3 regions of the Glutamicibacter sp. Je.9.36 genome follow, and region 3 is predicted to be linked to each of the others. Evidence: riboswitches for the same ligand, from Rfam matches in the RefSeq annotation. Region 3 holds a riboswitch; each other region holds the start of a gene.
The links. A riboswitch is a leader RNA that binds a small molecule or an ion and turns the genes downstream of it on or off. The one in region 3 is predicted to bind S-adenosylmethionine.
Positions count from the first base shown of each region.

Region 1: linked by a shared signal. The riboswitch ahead of AAZQ98_RS03035 (acyl-CoA dehydrogenase family protein) and the one ahead of AAZQ98_RS15910 (hypothetical protein) in region 3 are both predicted to bind S-adenosylmethionine.
Region 2: linked by a shared signal. The riboswitch ahead of AAZQ98_RS03685 (flavin reductase family protein) and the one ahead of AAZQ98_RS15910 (hypothetical protein) in region 3 are both predicted to bind S-adenosylmethionine.

Region 1 covers NZ_JBCPSN010000001.1:645,038-651,884, reverse strand. The annotation lists gene AAZQ98_RS03050 (CdaR family transcriptional regulator) at 1-962, shown strand, start outside; gene AAZQ98_RS03045 (GntP family permease) at 1,255-2,616, shown strand; gene AAZQ98_RS03040 (SdpI family protein) at 2,691-3,065, opposite strand; SAM riboswitch class I at 3,340-3,430, shown strand; gene AAZQ98_RS03035 (acyl-CoA dehydrogenase family protein) at 3,481-4,707, shown strand; gene AAZQ98_RS03030 (acyl-CoA dehydrogenase family protein) at 4,736-5,965, shown strand; gene AAZQ98_RS03025 (hypothetical protein) at 6,061-6,357, shown strand; gene AAZQ98_RS03020 (LysR substrate-binding domain-containing protein) at 6,389-6,847, shown strand, end outside.
Region 2 covers NZ_JBCPSN010000001.1:792,654-799,500, forward strand. The annotation lists gene dnaB (replicative DNA helicase) at 1-1,062, opposite strand, end outside; gene AAZQ98_RS03685 (flavin reductase family protein) at 2,064-2,564, opposite strand; SAM riboswitch class IV at 2,659-2,775, opposite strand; gene AAZQ98_RS03690 (long-chain-fatty-acid--CoA ligase) at 3,153-4,760, shown strand; gene AAZQ98_RS03695 (PaaI family thioesterase) at 4,776-5,192, shown strand; gene AAZQ98_RS03700 (hypothetical protein) at 5,519-5,797, shown strand; gene AAZQ98_RS03705 (dihydrofolate reductase family protein) at 6,069-6,659, shown strand; gene AAZQ98_RS03710 (PQQ-dependent sugar dehydrogenase) at 6,667-6,847, shown strand, end outside.
Region 3 covers NZ_JBCPSN010000007.1:42,053-48,899, reverse strand. The annotation lists gene speB (agmatinase) at 1-317, opposite strand, end outside; gene AAZQ98_RS15925 (hypothetical protein) at 1,029-1,445, opposite strand; gene AAZQ98_RS15920 (helix-turn-helix domain-containing protein) at 1,582-2,148, opposite strand; gene AAZQ98_RS15915 (DinB family protein) at 2,282-2,869, shown strand; SAM riboswitch class IV at 2,937-3,050, shown strand; gene AAZQ98_RS15910 (hypothetical protein) at 3,066-3,332, shown strand; gene AAZQ98_RS15905 (VIT1/CCC1 transporter family protein) at 3,387-4,490, shown strand; gene AAZQ98_RS15900 (LOG family protein) at 4,554-5,744, opposite strand; gene AAZQ98_RS15895 (SNF2-related protein) at 5,831-6,847, shown strand, end outside.

The sequences.
Region 1 (6,847 bases), on a different contig from region 3:
CTCACGGAGTCATCATTGCTTCTACGGATGCTGCGCGTATCGGTACCCACCACGACGGCAGCGCAGAGGCGATCCGCCGCAACAACATCATCCGTGTCAGCCAGGCCGACGGCTCGGCCGGAACCCAGCCAGGGGTCAATGTGCCGCTGGTGTTGAACGACCAGCTCTGCGGCGTTGTGGGCGTGACCGGAGCTCCCCACGAGGTGGAACCGCTGGCCGGCCTGATTGCATTGACCGTTCAATTGCTCTTCGCCCAGGAACGCGAGCACTCTCGCAGCGCGCGGCGCGAGACCGAAGCCCGCGACATTATTTCTGCGCTGATCGCCGGTCGCGTTGCGCCTGAAGTGATCGACCGCTCGCTGGCAGCGCATGGTTTGCGCGGGCCGAAATGCATTGAAGCTTGGCTGCCCCGAAGCGTGGGGGATCCGTCGCTCGAAGATCCGGCGAAGGAACATCACCGCACGTCATGGATTAGCCTTTCCGGCGCGTACTGGAGGCTTTGCGCTGCCAGCGAGCCAGCTTTCGCTCCCGAGCGCATGGACCAGGAACGTTTCCTGGTCTCCGCGCCTGTCGAAAAGGCCGAGGATCTCATGGCCGAAACCGAAGTGCTGCGCGTATTGGTGGGCTATCCGGCACTCGTGCCATCCCACGCGCGGCGCCGCATGTGGAGCCGGGAAATTGCTGTGGCTATCGCCCGCACCCCAGCCCGCAGCCTGGAATATGCAGCTGCTCCAGCGATGCAGCTCAATGAGGAACAAGCCAGAACCCTGCTGGTCGTTGCGACAGCTGCTTCGATGAGCCAAGCGGCCACGGATCTGCATATTCACCGCAATACCTTGGTGCAAAGACTTGAGCGGATAAGCCAGGTCAGCGGCGTCGATATTCGGCGGTCCAGCGAGTCCCTGAAACTCCAGCATGCCATCTACGCGAGAGTGGCCTTGGGCCAGCTGCATGTTTTCTAGGCCCTGGAAACGAGGGGAGCTGGCGCCGGGGCTGGGAAGGGTGGGATGTTTGCACACATTGGCTCTTTCGAACCCAGGCAAATGTGGTCGTGTGCCCATAGGTATTCGGGGTCACTTTTCCTAGTATTGGCAGGATGATCGATCTTCGCGCCCGAAACCCGGGGTGGCACGGTGGCATCTAGCCCAACGGGCAAAGCCTTGAGCGGCTTTGCCGATAGGGCTGGTCCACCCGGTCAGCCATTGCGGGCTGGGCGCATTGAACTACCGATATTGGCAAAGGAGCCAACCCGCCGTGTACGAACTGCTAGTTCTGCTGATCCTTGTTGTGGCCATCGTGATGGTCACAGCACGCTTGAAGATCAGCCCATTCCTCGCCCTCGTTGGCGCCGCTATCCTGGCGGCCTTCGCCTACCGGATTCCGCTGGCCGACGTGGCTTCGACGGTCACCACGGCTTTCGGCAGCACCATGGGAAATATCGGACTGGTGATCCTGTTCGGAACAATGATCGGTGTCATCCTGGAGAAATCCGGCGCCGCGATCTCCATGGCAGATGCGCTGATCAAGGTCCTGGGTACCCGGTTCCCCAACCTGACGCTATCGATTATCGGCTACATCGTTTCCATTCCGGTCTTCTGCGACTCGGGATACGTGGTGCTCAACTCGCTGCGCAAAGCCATCACCCTGCGTACCGGGGTCTCTGGGCTGGCAACTTCCATCGCCCTGATGACCGGCCTGTACGCGACCCACACCATGGTGCCTCCAACTCCGGGCCCGCTGGCCGCAGCCGAAAGCATCGGCATTGCCGATAACCTGGGCTTGATCATCGCTGTCGGATTGCCCGTTGCGGCCATCTCGGCCCTTGCCGGCTTGGCCTACGCCAGCCGCTTCAACAAGTCCAAATGGACCCCGGTGCCAAGCGGTGACGACAACGACATCTCCGAACTCGACTATGAGCAGCTGCGTGCAAGCTTCGGAAAATTGCCCAGCCCGGCGCTGGCCTTCATGCCGATCCTGGTCCCGCTGGTACTGATCTGCGCCGCATCCATTGCGAAGCTGCCCTCGCACCCGATGGGCGAAGGCGTTGCCCTGGAAATCCTTTCCTTCTTGGGGACGCCGGTTATTGCGCTGATCTTCGGCTTGATCTCCGCGACCTTCCTTTTGCGCGGTAGCAGCAAACTGGCGGTCTTCAATGAGCAGATGAATGAAGCTGTACGCACCGCTGCTCCGATCTTGCTGATCACCGGTGCCGGCGCCGGCTTCGGCGCGGTCCTGGCCGCTTCGGATTTGACCACGATTCTTTCGGATTCGCTCAGCGGGCTGGGACTGGGCCTGGCTGTGCCATTCCTGATCGCCGCTGCGCTGAAGTCCGCCCAGGGCTCGTCGACCGTCTCAATGGTGACCACTTCCGCGCTGGTCGCTCCGATGCTCGGCTCCCTGGGCTTGGATTCGGAGCTGGGCATGGTGCTGTCCGTATTGGCTGTTGGCGCCGGTGCGATGGTTGTCTCGCACGCCAACGACTCCTACTTCTGGGTTGTCTCGCAGCTCAGCCGCATTCCGGTGATTACCGCGTACAAGACCTTGAGCGTGGCTACCGCCATCCAGGGCACCGCGGCGTTCTTGACAGTATTGGTGCTGGGAGCCGTACTGCTGTAGCAGCACGCTTTCCAGAAAGAAACGGATCGCGCCATCGGCAGATGGTGCGATCCGTTTCTTTAAGCAGTGCTGGATTAGCCCAGGCCTGCCGCCTGGATGCTCCGCGCGGCCTTATTCGCTGTGGCAGTCGAGATCACCAGCAATGCGATGGCAGCCAGGTAGCCGGCTCCGGTCGCGGCGAAGGCGAAACCGAATTGGCCCAGCAGGCAGAGAACTGCTGCGCTGGCCAATGCCGCCCAACCGGCCCAGGAAGCCACGGCAAGCAGGGGCGCAGCCTGCTGATGCCCGGCGAACCAGGCATCATCGCTGGCCAAGGTGTGTCGGGTCTTGATGCCGATCGCCGTATTGCGAGCGAGCTTCCGGTCCCGTGCCATCGGGGCGAGGAACGCTGCGACCAGCGTTATGCTCAGCAACCCGAACATGAAGGCAATCACGCCTGCTGGATCCACTTGCCGCCTCTTCTGCCGATTGATCTTGAATGGCCATCCTATGCGGTCGCAGCGAAGTTCCCTGACCCACGCTGTGTTCCCAATCGATGCCTAGGGGAACGCTCTTGAAATCCAGTTCCAGCATGCCAATTGCGTCATGCGAAGGTCATATGACGTCTTATCCGCCCGTTTTCCGGCAGGGCGAAGGCGCGAAGATGACGTATTTTGTCCTGCTGTTCCTCCGCATGACAGCGCCCTTCCCGAGGACCTGCCAGCAATGCTTGACTCGGAGCACAACCCATCCAGAGCGGCTGAGAGACCTGGCTCCGAGACGCCGCAGCAAGCCTGCACTCCGCAGGTAGTGCTAACGCCAGGTTCGATGGATCCGCAGATTTTCTGCATCCTTCGGAATCCATAGCCCAAGAGGAGAACGAAGATGACTGTACTGGATACCCAATTGCCGCGCGTGCCCTACACCGGCACTGCTGATGAAGCTGAACTGGCTCATTGGCGCGACGTCGCCCAGCAAGTAGCTGGCCAGCTGGCGGCTGACGCGCTCGACCGCGACCGCAAGAACGCCCAGCCTTTCGCCGAAGTGCAGCTGCTGCGCGAAGCCGGGTTGCTCAATCTCCTGGTGCCTGCAGAATTCGGCGGAGCCGGAGCCCATTGGGAAACGGCCTTCGAAGCGGTCCGCATACTGGCCGCAGCTGATGGATCCATCTCGCAGTTGCTGGCTTACCACTACATCAACCAGTCCGGCATTGCGTTCTACGCCCCGGCAGAAGCGCAAGGGGCATGGTGGCAGCGCACCGTGGAAGGTGGCTGGCTCTGGGGCGATTCGGTGAATCCAGTTGATCCGGATTTGACGCTGAGCGCCGAAGGGGACGGCTACCGGCTGAATGGAGCCAAGCGATTCTCCACGGGTTCCGGTGTTGGCGAGGTCATCGTCATCAACGCGCTGGTCCAGGGCGGAGAATACGACGGGCAGATTCTCGCCTTGGTTCTGCCACGCGATATCGATGGCTTGGAAATCGTTGACGACTGGGACTACCTGGGACAGCGGCTGAGCGCGTCGAATTCCTTGAAGTTCCACAACGTGCGGCTCGAAGCAAGGGACTTGCTGGGATTCGTCACCGATGAACCGGTCTCCACCCTGCTCACCCCCGGGATCCAGCTGGCCTTCGCCAACTTCTACCTGGGCATCGCCCAGGGAGCGCTGGCGCGCGGCAAGCAGATCTTGCTGGGCCGCAAGAACGCCTGGCTGTTCTCGCAGGCAGAGACCTACTCGCAGGACCCGATCTTCCAGCGCACCGTCGGAGAGCTCAAAGCCCGCACCGCAGCGGTGGCGGCGCTGACCGAGAAGCTGGGCCGGAAATTCGACGCCCTGCTCTCGAAGGCCGGGGATGTCACCCAGCCCGAGCGAGCGGCGCTGGCCGTGGAAATTGCTGAAGCCAAGGTGGTCTCCACTGAGGTGGGAGTGGATGTGGCGAACCGGATCTTCGAGGTGACCGGTTCATCTTCAACTGCGAACTCGGTGGGCCTGGACCTGTACTGGCGCAATGTGCGCACCCATTCGCTGCACGACCCAGTGGACTACAAGAAGATCGAGGTCGGCGCCTACTTCCTGCGCGGAGAATCCCAGCCGCTCTCGCTGTACACCTAAGAAAACTTCTCCCGGATTGGACTGAACGATGACTGTAATTGCAACTGGCAATCGACTCGCAGGACTCAAAAACCGCTTCGCACCGCTCTTCGCGCGCATTGCGCAGGGCGCAGCCGAACGCGACCGCACCGGCGAATTGCCCTACCAGCAGGTCGCGGACCTGGCCGCTGCCGGCTTTGGTGCGGTTCGGGTCCCGGAATCGCACGGAGGTGCCGGTGCTACGCTGCCCGAACTCTTCGAGCTCTTCGTGGATCTCGCGGCGGCGGATTCCAATATTGCCCAAGCGCTGCGCGCGCACTTCGCCTTCGTCGAGGACCGTCTGGTTGCGGCCCCCGGCCCGGGGCGCGACAAGTGGCTGGCCCGCTTCGTGGCGGGAGAACTGGTGGGCAACTCCTGGACCGAGGTCGGCACCGTCAAGGTCGGGGACGTGATCACCAAGGTCACCCCGGACGGCGAGGGCGGATTCAAGATCAACGGCACCAAGTACTACTCCACCGGCTCGATCTTCGCCGACTGGCTCGATACCTACGCAGAGCGCACCGACACCGGAAAGCGCGTGATCGCCGCAGTCAACCGCCACCAGCCCGGCGTCGAGCTGGCCGATGACTGGGATGGCTTCGGCCAGCGCACCACGGGTACCGGCACCTCCACCTTCACCGACGCGATTGTCGCCGAAGAAGACCTCATCGACTTCGATACGCGTTTCAAGTACCAGACCGCTTTCTACCAGCAGGTGCTGCTCGCTGTCTTGGCCGGATCCGCCAAAGCAGCCGAGCGTGACTTCGCCGCTGAGCTGAAGGCGCGCAAGCGGACCTTCAGCCATGCCGCGGCCAATGTGGCGGCCGAAGACCCGCAGCTGCTGCAGGTGATCGGCGAGGTCTCCGCGGCGGCCTTCGCTGCCGCGGCAACGGTGGAACGAGTGTCGACGGCATTGCAGGGTGCCTACGAAACTGCGCAGGCGCTGCACACCGGCGAGGTGACCGGGGAAGAGGACGAAGCAGCCAACGATGCGGCAGAGCTGGCCAGCGCCCAGGCGCAGGTGGTGCTCACGCCATTGGTCCTCAACGCAATCACCCACGCTTTCGATGCGCTGGCCGCCAGCGCCACGAGCGTTACCAAGAACCTGGACCGGCACTGGCGCAATGCCCGTACCGCCGGCAACCACAACCCCTGGGTGTTCAAGGCGAGGTTGATTGGCGACCTGGCGGTTAATGGCACCGAGCTTCCGCGCGTGTGGGCGATTGGTGCATCAAAGTAGATTCCTTGATCTTGCGGGTCCAGCATTCTTTGCCGATGCTGGGCCCGCAGGTTTTATCCGTGCAGTGTTGCCCGCAGAACGTCTTGAATGCGAAGATGTCCCGCATGAGTGGTTGGCAATTTTCTTTCGAGGACGGGCACAAGCCTCCCGTCCTCGATTTTGACTGGACGCCGATCGACACCGTTGTTCAGCGACTGGCACTGCTGCAGGTGCAAGCCAGGGGAACCGGCGAGGTGACCGCGGAACTGCAAAGCTGTGTTGCTGAGCTTGAGCGGCTTATCGTGCTGGCCTTGGAACACGGCGCCAGCCTGGGTCAGTTGGCCGAAAGAACTAGGGTCAGCCAGCGGGATCTGGCGAGGGTCAGTAAAACCGGACGACTTTACGAACGGTAATGGTCCGCTGCCCGCTGGCTAGACTGGGCGGGTGATCAACTACACCCTGCGCCAGCTGCAGTACTTCGTCGCCGTCGCTGAACTCGGCTCCATCTCCGCCGCGGCGAAGCAGTGCCATATTTCCCAGGCAGCCATGTCCCAGTCCATGGACGAGCTGGAACGCGCCGTCGGCTCGCAGCTGCTGGTGCGCAGACGTGCCCGCGGCGTGGTGCTGACGGCTGTCGGCACGGACTTCCTGCTGGACTCGCGGGCCCTGGTGCGCCATGCCGAAGAAGTGCAGGACCAGATTGTCGAACGCCAGACCAAGCTCTCCGGCCCTTTGGTGATCGGCTGCTATTCCTCGCTGGCCGCTTTCTGGATCCCGGTGATCTGCGAACGCTTCACCAATGTGCACCCGGATTTGCAGGTCACCCTCGTGGAGGGGGATGGGGCCGACCTGCAGGAGCGCATGCTCAAGGGCCATCTGGATGCGGTGCTCACCCATACCCGC
Region 2 (6,847 bases), on a different contig from region 3:
CTTGAGATTACGCGAGAACTCGGAAACTTCCTGCTGGCGCGATTCCACACGCTTGCCCGAGCTCATCAGCTGCAGGTAGTCCAGGATGATCATGCGCAGCTCGTTGCGCTGCTTGAGGCGACGGCACTTGGCACGGATTTCCATCATGGACATGTTCGGCGAATCATCAATGAACAACGGGGCTTCGTTCAGCCGGCCCATGGTCGTGGCGATCTTGGTCCACTGCGCGTCTTCCACCGAGCCCTTGCGCAGATCCTGGAGCTGGATGGATGCTTCGGCCGAGAGCAGGCGCATCGCAATTTCATTGCGGCCCATTTCCAAGGAGAAGAACACGGTGGCCATATTGTGCTTGATGGCAGCAGAACGGGCGAAGTCCAGCGCGAAGGTTGACTTGCCCACTGCAGGACGGGCGGCGATGATGATCATCTGGCCGCCCTTCAGGCCCTGGGTCAGCTCGTCGAATTCGTAGAATCCGGTGGGCACACCGGTAATGCCATCGCCCGCGTTGGCCGCGTTCTCGATTTCATCAACGGTGTCTTCGATGATGTCCGAAAGGCGCACGTAGTCTTCACTGCTGCGGTTCTCGGCGACCTTGTAGACCTCTGCCTGGGCTTCGTTGACGATTGCGTCAACTTCACCGTCTGGCGAGTAGCCCATCTGGACAATGCGCGTTCCGGCGTCAACCAATCGGCGCAGCACGGCGCGTTCGCGCACGATTTCTGCGTAGTACCCGGCGTTGGCTGCAGTTGGAACCTGCTGGATGAGATTGTGAAGGTAGGCGGCGCCACCAATGCGCGAGATTTCGCCGCGCTTGGTCAGCAAGTCGGCTACGGTGACCGCATCGGCTGGTTCGCCACGACCGTAGAGGTCGACAATCGCCTCGTAAATCGATTCGTGGGAGGGACGGTAGAAGTCGGTGCCGCGAATGGATTCAACGACGTCAGCAATGGCGTCCTTGGAGAGCATCATGCCACCGAGGACCGACATCTCGGCCTCGATATCCTGTGGCGGCTTGCGCCCTGCGTCGGAATCTCGTCCTTCGTAAACCGGCTCAGCACTCATTGCAGACACTTCCATCCCCTATTGACCCGCTGGGAAAAATTATCCTTGCCTCATGGCAACGCTTCATCGTGTCAGTCGATACGGACATTTGGATGTCAGGCGCCTGTGGATATTTCTCTCCCGAACCCAACACTAGGGCTGTTATTAACAGGCGTAAACCTCATTATCCACAGAATATGTGGATAACACTCCTCTACCTGTGGAGTTCCCTGTTCACAGTCTGGGGAGAACTCTGTGGATTACCCCACTCTACGTATCATTAATATCTGTTGACTTGGTTGTTTGTATTCGCACACCTGTGGACAGAAACTTAATTCATTGAAGCTCACGCCAACCGGCCCAAGGTTATCAACACCCTTAATCGCCCAGTTCCCGGGGTTTTTCACCCTTTGTACACATTTGTCCACGTCTTGTCCACAGTTTTGTGGATAACCTTGTGGATACTGTTGAATTTACAAAACCCTAAGTCATCGCGGATTAAATTCGCCAGCAAGGCCGGATCTTCCAGTAGTCCACAATCGCCGAGGGTTTCTGCGTTCGGGGGCGGTGGATAACTTAATGTGTGCAACGACTCGGCGGGCGAACCTGAATCAGCGACTGGGCTGCCGGCGCACTCTCGCCACTTCGCGTCCGCGACGCGCGCCAGTGAAGACCCCATAAAGCGCCGATTTCATTTGTGATGCGCAGCCTTTGCATGGCTCGGAAACCCCATCCGAGGGTTGCCGGCAATTCGCTGCCGCTCTGGTCCAGCGTGCAGCGAGGATCCATGAGCTACCTGCGCGGTTCTGTTCGACGGCCCAGGCGGGTGGCGGATATGGCGAGTTCAAGGTTTCTCGCGACAGATACTTTGATGACGAGGTTATCGCCAAATGCCTGGGGCGGCTGGGCATTGCCGGTGTCGAGGGCTGCGGGGAACGGCTCAACCCGCCTAACCGGAATTCAAAAAGCTCCGGCCAGATCGATGTTTTGATCTGGCCGGAGCTTTGGAAAATGCGGAGCGCTTATACGAGCTCAGGAATCGGCAGCGAATGGAACCGCGAATCATGGAAGATCTGTGGCGAGTGCTCGGAGGTGCGGTGCCCGTGGACTTCCATCAGGACTACCCAGTGATCCCCCGCTTCGACCTCGTTGTAGATCGAAGTCTCCAGCCACAACGTTGAGTCGTTGACGAAGAGCGCGCCCTGATCCGAGGAATAGGTATCGATTCCGCGGAACCGGTCGCCATTCTTCGACGCAATCTGAGCGCAGACACCATCATTGCGTTCACTCAGCACTGAGACGCCGATGCGGCCAGCTTCGCGCAGCTTTGGCCAAGTGTTCGAGGACTTCTGCACGGCGAACATCACCAGTGCAGGTTCGAGGGAAACTCCCACGGTAAACGATGAAGCGACAATTCCGGTCTTCACGCCATCCAGTTCTGCACAGAGGGCGGCTACCCCTGATGGATGCTGAGCGAAAACCTTGCGCAGGGTCAACGGGTCAAGTTCAAGATTCAATGACATGGCTCGATTCCTTTGGGTCTTGCCCACCGCGCAGTAGCCTGCAAGCATTGGCTTCTCGTTACTCGAAGCCGCTTGGGCTGAAGTTCCGCGCCGTGTGCGGTACTTGTTCCAGCACATTTTGTGTGGAACCGAATCCTCACCTGGAGCACCCCACTACCGTTGAGAGGGTTGCCGATCAGCAAGCCAGGGCTTATAGCTGATGCTCTTGATTCTGTTTAAAACGATATGGCTCATGACGAACAGCCGTCAAACATTTCACTTCGCAAATCGCAATATTCGACGCAATATTCGATCCAAGGCCCCGTTGGAAGTCCTTGGGCAGTCTTTTATTCGCCATGCGCCGCGCTTCTTGAACGCCTCGACCCCCATGATCGCAGCAGGCTTCCGCCGCTCTTGATTCGGCAGAACACTAACGCCTCACCTGGGCTCGGGGCCCTGGCGCGAATTCCCTACCGCCCACCGTAATGAAACTTGGTTTCCCGGCATGACGCTGAGGTTCATGCCACTATTGGTCATGGAGTGCATTGAGTCACACTCCTGCTTATTGTTCTCCGTAACCATCGATGACGATTGAGGAATAGCCACACCATGGTAGAGATTCAGGCCAACCATTCAGAATTGACCCCACTGCGCTTCTTGGAACGCACAGCCGAGGCCTATCCGAAGAAGATCGCCGTCATCCATGGAACTCGCAGCTTCTCCTATGAAGAATTCGAAGCACGGGTGCACCGCTTTGCCCAGGCGCTGAAGGCTCGCATTGAGCCGGGCGACCGCGTGGCCGTGCTGGCACCGAATACTCCCGAAATGCTCATGGCGCATTACGCCGTACCGCTGGCAGGCGCAGTCCTCGTTGCCCTGAACACCCGACTCTCGGCCCACGAGCTGCAATACATCATTGATCATTCTGCTGCCAAGCTGATGCTTGCCGACACAGAGCTGCTGGAGAACACGAAGACCCTGCGCCGCGAGAACCCAACGCTGGAGGCGCTCATCGAGATCACCGATGACCAGTACGCCGGAGAACGTCCGGACGTGCCCGTGGACGCCACCTTGGACGAGCTAATCGCACAAGCCTCGGATGAAAGACTTCCCTACGCCATCGCCGACGAGCGGGCTCCGATCACTCTCAATTACACTTCGGGCACCACCGGCAAGCCGAAGGGCGTGCTCTACTCGCACCGCGGCAGCTACCTGAACTCGTTGGGCGAAGCGCACCACCAGGGCTTCACGGCCAAGACCCGCTACTTGTGGACCCTGCCGATGTTCCACTGCAACGGCTGGTGCACTCCATGGGCCGTCACCGCAGCGGGAGGAACGCACCTGTGCCTGCGCGGCGTGCGCGAAGATTCCGTTTGGGATGCCATCGAGGATCTTGGAACCACCCACTTGTGCGGCGCTCCGACCGTCTGCTCCATCATCGCCGACTCCACCCGCGCCCACCAGCTCGATGCGCCACTGCGCATCACCACCGCAGGCGCTCCCCCGTCCCCGGCAATCATCTCCAAGCTGCAGAAGCTGGGTATCGAGGTAGTCCATGTATATGGCCTCACCGAGGTATACGGACCGTACACGGTGTGCGAGTACCAGGATGAGTGGGATGCCCTCGATGGCCCGGACCGGGCCGCGAAGCTCGCCCGCCAAGGCGTTGGCATGATTACCGCCGAGTCTGCACGCATTGTTGACGAGAACATGAACGATGTCCCGGCGGATGGACAGACCATGGGCGAAATCGTGCTGCGCGGCAATAACGTCATGATCGGCTACTACCGCGATGAAGCGGCCACTACCCAAGCTTTCCATGGCGGCTGGTTCCACACCGGCGATCTGGGCGTCATGCACCCGGATGGCTACATCCAGGTGCGCGACCGGGCCAAGGACATCATCATTTCCGGCGGCGAGAACATCTCCACCATCGAGGTGGAGCAGGCGCTGGCCTCGCACCCGGAGGTGCTGGATCTGGCCGTCATCGGCATTGCCGACGAGAAATGGGGCGAGCGTCCGGTGGCTTATGTCATCCGCGCCAGCGGATCCTCCCTGGACGCGCAAACGCTGATTGCATTCGCCCGCGAAAAGCTTGCCGGTTTCAAGGTGCCGCGCACCATCGTCTTCCCGCAGGATCTGCCGCGCACCTCCACTGGTAAGGTGCAGAAGAATGTCCTGCGCGCCCAGGCGCTCGAAGCCAGCACACCGAACTAGCCCGAGGATCACCAATTGGATAACCCAGCACCACGGATTCCCAACAAGACGAGCCGCTTCACCGAAAGCATCGGTTTGGAGTTCGACGAAATCACGGCCACGGAAGTACGCGGCCACGCGCAGTTGGACGAGAACCACCACACCCCCTGGGGCGTAGTCCATGGCGGCGTGTACACCTCGATCATCGAGAGCGCAGGATCGGTGGGCGCCAGCTACGCGGTGGCCGAACGCGGGCAATTCGCAGTCGGCGTGCACAACGCCACCGACTTCCTGCGCCCTTCCACCGGAGCACGGGTCCAGGTGATCGCCACCGCGCTATTCCAAGGGCGCACCCAGCAGCTCTGGGAGGTCATCATCACCGATGAATCCACTGGCAAGCAGCTATCCCGCGGCCAGTTGCGCACCCAGAATGTGGATTTGCCTGAGAAATAAGATCCCCTTGCCGGATGGGATTCGACTACGTGGCTTGCACGGCAACTCGACATGGGCAGGTCTACTTCGACATGAAGAAGGCCCGTGCCGACGGCACGGATTCTCATGCTCTGGAAATGGGCAAGTTGTTAAATCAATTCAGCTCAGCGCAAGCCAAGACTCCATGTGCCAAACCAGCTACTAGTGCGCTGGGTTTGCAAATAGTGAAGGCAGCGGCAGGGATACCCTTGGGCTGTTGGCGGTCTAGTTCAGTGAGCTTCTACTTCACATACTGTTTCTGCAATCCACTAAAGTAGTCCTCTCAAGCAAAGAAAGAAGTTGCGCAAATGAACGCCTCGTCCAAGAAACTCATCGGCAAATGTCCCCTATGGACTTGGGTGATGATGGGACTGGCGCTTGCATCGGCCCTGGCCCTAGTTGATTGGAACGGCTCAGGGGAGGCAAAGCCGTTGTGGATGTTTTTCCTACCTAGTGCATTTGGCTTAGCTGGTGGCATTATCGCCACAGTGAAGAAAAGCTATGGATGGGGACTCATATCCGTAGCTCTTGGCGTACTGGCCGTGCAACTACTAGCGCTCGGAGTCACCCTCGTTCAAGGACCATAGAGGTCTCCTCGGTATTTTCGGATTCCAAGTATCTTGGTATGTGTCAAGACAAATCGGAGCAGGGACCCCAGATGCACTCTAAGCGAACTTGCGAGTCCCGCGAGAGGCACCATACCGAGCACGTGAAACACCGCATCCTCAGAAGGACGAAGCGGCCAGTTGCGTATCCAGAATGTGTATTTGCCTGAGAATCCGGCCTAGCTGGTTTTCACACCGCGAGCACGGGCGTACGGTAGGTGGCATCTAACGCTCAAGCTCCAGGAGATTCGCCATGAGTGCGACCTATACCTTCGATGTGTTCAGCAGCCTCGATGGCTTCGGCAGCGCCGGTGGCGATTGGGGCGGCTACTGGGGAAAACAGGGGCCAGAGCTGTTAGCCCACCGCCTCGAGCTCTACACTCCGGCTTGCCGCATGGTTTTCGGGGCCAACACCTTCCGTCTCTTCAGCCGCTTCTGGGCAGAAATCGAGGCGAATCCCGAGGTTGAAGACGCGTGGGGTGTGGCCCTGCACGACAAGCCCGCCACCGTCATCTCCACCACCCTGAAAGAGCCGCTGTCCTGGCCAAACCCCACGCTGGAGCGCGCTGATGCACTGGAAGTCGTCGCACAGCTCAAGGAAGCTTCAGATGTGCCGCTGCGCTCCCACGGCTGCTTGGCGATGAACCATTCCCTGCTGGCGGCAGGTCTTGTGGACTTCATCCAGGTGACCATCTTCCCGGTACTGACCGGGCATAGCGGTTCTGCCCCGGTACTTGGCGGGGTCGATGACTACGATCTGGAACTTGTCGAGTCCAAGCTGCTGGACGGACGGATCCAGGAACTGACTTATCGCCCGACGCGCCATCAACCAGCCCATGCATAGCAGCTCGATGAAGCGCATTCTGGGTACCTGTCTAGTGCTCGGCGCAGTGTTCCTCGCCGGATGCTCCGCGCCAACCCCGCCTTCAGCTCCAGCTACCGAATCGCAAGCTGTTCCAACTCCCCTGGCCACCGGCTTGGACGCCCCATGGTCCATGGTTTACGCCCAAGACAGCCTGCTGGTCAGCGAAC
Region 3 (6,847 bases):
TCGTTGATGTTGAACGGGTTGACCGCCATGTCCCCCGCGTCAGCCACCTGGCTCTGCGCAAACGGCGAGGTGTCGGTGGCGGGGTTGTAGGGGCGGATCAAGCGCGAGGATTCGCGCACGTGGTTGGCGCCAAAGCGCGCGCCGGGCCGGTAGGAAACACCGGTGTCGAAAGGCACGCCAACGATCTTGATGTCGGCCTTCTCCACCTGATCCAGTCGCGGCAGCCGGGCATAGGTGCCGCCACCTGCATAGCGTGGAATCACCGCGGCATTAATGGGTCCCAGATGCCCGTTTTCCTCGATGCGGATTTCCTTCATCGCAACTTCCTCCCCCAGACATCCAAGAACGAAAGTTCAAGTTGTCTAATATGAAACTTCAGTTTCCCATTATGCTATTTTGTCTGCTGGGTCACGTCAAGATTCAGTTATCGCACAGCCCGGGAATCCAGGCAGAAATAGCCCATGCCACAACCCGCGAACGGGCTGCGGCATGGGCCGAAACTGCAGCAGGGCGCTCAGCTGGCGAAGCTGCGAATCTGCTGGGCAAGCACCTCTAATGCATCGCGCAGCAGCGCCGACGTCGTGGCAGCGGTACGCGAGTCCCAGCTTCACTACGAGGACGGCGCCGAACATAAGTCGATTCTTCGCGAACCCGAGGACCGTTGCGACAATGACGAGGCATCGGCACCGCAGGCTGCAGCCGCAACGAGCCCGATGGGGTGCGAGCGATTCGATTCCCCCGCCTGCCCTGCGCCAAGCGCTGGACACTGTCCCGTTCGGGACCATGACTGCGGCACCCCGGGCTTCGATGACAGCGCAGAAACTTGGGTCAAGGCTCTCGCAGCGTACGCGCGCCGATCTGCTCTCGGCGGTCACTTCCTACCTTCGCCATTGCGGCCATTGGGAAGATGCCTCTGGGGAATTGGGCATCCACCGAAGTTCCCGCGCCACCTCATCACACGGGACCAGGAAGTGCTTGTCCCCGGATGTTTTGACTACATTTCAGGCTATTTTGCCCAAATTGGGACGCTAGGCCTCGCCGGAGCGCTTCTTGCTGGCTTTCACCAGCGCGCGGTCGACCTCATGAATGCCCAGGCAGAAGCCTGCGGACATGACCAGCGATTTGATAGTCAGTTCGGAAAGGTCATCGGCTACGTACACCAGCTGGATCGGTCCGGCCAGGACCAGCAGGACACCGGTCCACAGCACATACGCCCACGAGGTGCGCGCCTGCGCCATCACCGGGAAGCGTGCCCGTCGGCGAATTGTCCGCACGCCAATGGTGACAATGACGACGGCCAGAATCGCGGCGCCAATGAAGAAGAAATTGCGTTGGGTGCGGATCCAGGTCAAGGTGGTGCCAATAAGAACGCCGAAAAGTATCGAAGCCCACCAGCTGATACTGCGCAGTTGATCTTGCGCAGCGGTTGGTTCGCCTGTCCTCACGCCTCTCCCATCACTGATTGTCCCGAGCGCCCGGAACAACGCATCGTTCCTAGAATACGCGGTTCGTCTCCCCGCAGACGAACGCGCAGCCGCACTGCGCATGCCGTGCCATGGCAGCAAGTGCCGTGGCTTGGCGTCATGAGAGGATCAGCGTCCAGGTAACCACGGCAACCTCATCAGAATCGTTTTCCCAGCTATGCGGTTCACGCCCGGGGAAGGTGATCGTATCGCCTGCTTCGAGTTCTACGCGCTGATCAGGCAATACCAGGATGAATTTTCCAGCGATCACGTGCAGCACTTCCAGCTCGCAATCCACCGAATACAGTTCCGCTTCACCGGTGCCCTTGGGCGCAATCTCGGCTCGAATCATCTGCACCCGCTTCTCGCTGCGCGGCGTGACCAGCTGCTCCGTGATGCCGTCACCGCCCAGGGAAACACGGGGCGCCTGCTCCAGACGGACCAGTTTCGTTTCAGGAACCTCGAAGAGGGCACCGACCTCCATGCCCAGCACTTCGCACAACCGCAAAAGAGTCGAAACCGAAGGGCTGGTCAGGTCGCGCTCCACACGCGAGAGGAAACCCTTGGTCAGTCCGGATAGCTCGGCGACCTGGTCAATGGTCATACGCTGGGTCTGGCGCACCCCGCGCAGCCTCGCACCGATATTGATCGCAGCACCGGTTGGTTCAACTGGCAAGGTTTTCATCGTTTGGCTCCTCGACGTTTTCTGCAGCAACAACCGCAACCACTTTGGCTTCAAGGCCTGCGGGGCAAGTTTACCAATGGTAAACACACGGCGCCCTCTACCGCGAGGCTGCAGCGCTCACTAGACTCTGTCCATGGACAGCACCAAGGACAAGCTCTGCGGGTACCTGAACGACGCGCGCGAGAATGCGATCTACAAGGCAGAAGGCCTCGCCGAGCACCTGGCACGCACTCCGCTCACCCCCACGGGCACCCATATCCTGGGAGTACTGCACCATTTGGCGATCAATGAATACGAATATTTCGGCACCTGCCTCAAGCGCAGGGCCGATGACCGCTACGTTCGCGAATTCATTGCACCGCATGATCCCGACGCGGATTTCCTTCCGCCAGCAGATATGGATGCGCAACAGCTGATCGGCCTGTATCGGAAAGCCATCGCCTTCGCCGATGAAGCCATCAGCGACCTGCCCCTGGACTGCCCCGTAGAGGTACCGTGGTGGGGGCCAGCTGGCAAAACCACCTTGGATCACCTGCTCATCCATGCGCTCGCCGAGACCTCCCGGCATGCAGGGCATCTGGATATCATTCGCGAGCAGCTCGATGGCCGTGCTGGCTGGACCGCGCAACTGGATCTGCTGCCCGGCTACACCGCCGGGCAATGGGCCGAACAACGCGAGAAGCTGCAGCAACTGGCCAATGCCTTTGCCCCGGACAGCTGAGCCGCAGTCATATTACGCATTCGGACTTCACCGGGCCCTGCCGCCGGCGGTACCATCAGAAATGTTGCTTCACGAGACGCGGCGCCAAGCTCCGACTGGCCGCGCACCAACCCCAAGTTCATGGGTGGTTCGGATGAGGAAGCGGTCCGCGCATCAACAGGTGCACGGGCAAGAGCTCGCAAGAGAGTTGACCTCCATGGCATATCCGATTCTGCCCGTCATCGACCGCCAGACCGGCCAAGTGCAGTTCAAGGCCGAAGGGCGCTGGCGCACCCGCTACGTTGCAGATCCGCTCAGGCTTGAACGGCTCATTGCCCGTTGCGCCCGCAGGCCGACCTATGATCCGGCCACTTCTGAATTGCAGCTGGTGCTGCCGGTAGCCGGAGATCCAGCGGGCAAGCGAATTGCTTTTAGCCTTGCCAAATTCCCAAGTGCAGGAGCCCTGACTAAACTGGGTGGTTGATCCGATCCACGGGTTTCATTGGAAAATCCATGTTCCAGGAGAGTCATCGTCGCGATGCCACAGCACCCAGAAACCGAACCTACCAAAGCGCAGATCCAGCGATGGCGCAAGTATCTCGCTGATGAAGTCGCCGAAGGCTCCATCTACAGGGCCCTCGCGGAAAAGAAAACCGGGCAGGAACGGCAAATCCTGCTGGGCCTTGCAGAGGCGGAAGCCCGCCACGAATCCCACTGGCGCGTCCTGCTCGGCGAGCATTTCAAGGAAGTCCGCCCGTCGCTGCGACGCACCATGCTGCGTTTCCTGGCATTGCATTTCGGTTCGGTCTTCGTGCTGGCCATGGCCCAGCGCTCCGAAAGCAGTTCGCCCTACCGCGACGACAAGGACGCCACCGCGCAGATGGCGGCCGACGAACAGGTCCACGAAGAGGTCGTCCGGGCGCTGGCTACAGCAGGCCGTGCGCGTCTTTCGGGCAACTTCCGCGCTGCGGTCTTCGGCGCCAACGACGGGCTGGTTTCCAACCTGGCGTTGATCATGGGTATCGGTGCGACCGGTGTTTCAGCGACCTTCGTGCTGTTCTCCGGTGTTGCCGGTTTGCTGGCCGGCGCACTGTCCATGGCCGCTGGCGAATACGTCTCGGTGCGTTCCCAGCGCGAGCTGCTGACCGCCTCGCGACCAACCCAGGTCACGCTGACCGCCGCCCCGAACCTCGATCTGGACGCCAACGAGCTGGTGCTGATCTACAAGGCCCGCGGCATGAGCGATGAAGATGCAGCGCACCGGGCCGCAGAACGCATGGGCCTGTTCACCTGCGATTGCAACCCCGACTTCTCGCTGAACCCGGAAGGCCGCGGCGAAGAACTTGAGAAGGAGCACCAGGAACTGGGGTCGGCCACCGGCGCGGCGGCCACCTCGTTCATCCTTTTCGCTTCCGGCGCGGTCGTGCCGATCCTGCCTTATATCCTTGGGCTCTCCGGCATGACCGCGATCCTCGTCTCGGTAGTCCTGGTGGGCGTGGCCCTGATGATCACCGGAGGGATCGTGGGACTGCTTTCCGGGGCCTCCCCGCTCAAGCGCGGCCTGCGCCAGCTAGCCATCGGCTGGGGCGCAGCGGCCATCACCTACTGCTTGGGCCTGATCTTCGACGTCAGCATCGGATAGCAGCCTGCTGCGAATCGAATGCCGGTACAGCTTTGGCTGTACCGGCATTTTCCATGCCGTGCCCTAGCTGTTCTCCGGCCGCCGGGTACGCCGGCGCAGGGTTTGCATGCTCTGGATGAACTCCATCGCTTCTTCGGCGGTTTCCACCAGAGCAATCTTCTGTTCCATGACACGTTCCTTGGCCAGGGCCTGAAGCAGCGGCCAAGCAGGCAGATCCCTCGTCCAATAGTCCTTGCCGATCAGCACCATCGGCACCACGCGAGCACCGGTAGCGTAGTAGTTTTCGCAGGCATCCTGGAAGATTTCCTGCACCGTGCCAGCGGCCCCGGGCAGAACTACCAGCCCGCCGTTGGACTGCTCCAGCAGAATCGCTTCACGAATGGAATTGGTGAAGAACTTGGCAATCTGGGTGGCAAACAGATTCGGCGGCTCGTGGCCGTAGAACCAGGTTGGCACGCCCAGGGACTGCCGCTGGCTCGGGAAACGCTCCTTGACCATCAGCGCAGTTCTCGCCCAGCCGGTGCGCTGATGGATCGCATCTGGCGCTTCGGCCAGCATCTGCAATGCCGTAGCGACATCTTCTGGCCCGTAATCGGCCAGCCACGCACCGGCGTTGGCGGCTTCCATTGCGCCGGGGCCTCCACCGGTGGCAACCGCGTAGCCGGCCCGGGTAATCATGCGCCCAAGCTCCAAGGCTTGCGCATACTGCGCAGTGCCCCGGCTCATCGCATGCCCGCCCATCACCCCGATAATCGGGGTTTCCTTGAACGTGCCCTCGTACACCGCCGAGACCAGCGCCTGGCCAATGTGGTGATCATGCAGGGTTTTTGCCAGCGCATTGCTATCGCTGTCGGAATTCACCGCTGCATGCTGCTGGGAGTACGCGTAGATCTTCGCATCAGGCACATGCTCGTAGGTCTGCGTCCGGATCCCCGAGTACAACTCATGCGGCGAATACAAGCCGCGAGCCACCGTCTCGAAGGGAAGCTCCTCCCCCGAGCTCATGCACAGCCCGCCAGTGGCTTGCACGATCTGCGCTCCTTGCGCGGAATACTGGCAATCGATGAATAGCGCTTCGGAAAGATCCAAGGATTCCAGCACGGTATCCCGTTCGCGCAGATCAACACGGTGCACTCGCCAGCCTTTTCCGCGTGCGCGGTGGGAAGCCAGCGCTTCAGCTGCGAGACGGTCGAATTCAACGAGCGTCGTTATGTTCACTGCGCGTGCTGGAAGGTAGGGCCACACTTGGGACATGCGTCAACGCTACGTCATAGATAGTGATTATTCACAGAAAGGCCCTTCAACTTTCGCGAAGGCCCGGAACGTGAAACGATGAGAGGATGATTGAATCTGTTCCACCAACCATTGATGCCCGCCACTTATTGGCTTTTCTGGGCAACGTTCCTTTCTTCTATGGAAAGAACCTGGCTGCAGAAGCAAATTCCGTGGTTGACGTGGAATTCGACGAGAGCACCCACCAGATCGAAGGCACCGTCACCGATTCTGGCGAAGAATATTCTCCGATGATCCAGGTCCTCATGGACGGTGGAGAGTGGAAGATCGAATCGTGCGAGTGCACCTGCGACGCACCGGGCATCTGCTCGCACATCGCGGCACTGGCTATTGTCTCCAACAAGATCGCTTCCCAGCCGCGCGCCGTGCCTGCCCGGGAAGAGAAGCCGAACACAGTTTGGTCGCAGCAAATCGATTCATGGTTTGAAGAGTCCGAACCGGGCCCGGCCGATGGCCTGCTTGGTTCGCAGCACGATCCGGTAGTGCCGATGGCGCTTCAGTTCCTGCTCTTCGATTCGAAGGACGCTACCCAGCAGCAACAGTGGATGCCGACCGGAACCATCCCGCACCCGACCCGCAATAAGCGCTTCCGCTTGGGAGTGCGCCCAATGGTTCGCAACACCGAAGGCCGTTGGGTTCGTGGCCAGCTTCGCTGGACCACCCTGGGCTTCAAGACCTACGGCTGGAACCTGCTGCGCGCGCAGCACCACTGGTTTACCCGCTTTGCCTCCATGGCGCGCAGCGACAGCCAGCTGCAGTTCAAGGTGGATGAAGACTGGCTGTTCCTGGACGAGTACGCTTCCGAGCTGCTCTGGCCGCTGCTTGACCAAGCTGATGAGCTGGGAATTCCGCTGATCACGACCCGATCCGAGCAGCGCGTGCGCATCGTTGCTCCAGCAAGCTTCAGCATGCAGGCCTCCCTGGATGAGCAACGGCTGCAATTGGACGGTGTCCTGCACATTGCAAACCAGGATCTCATTCTCGATCCGGAGGCACCAAGCGGTGTCATCGCCGAGCATGGTTTCTATGCCCAGTTGGCTCAGCCTGATGAGATTTGGCTCGCG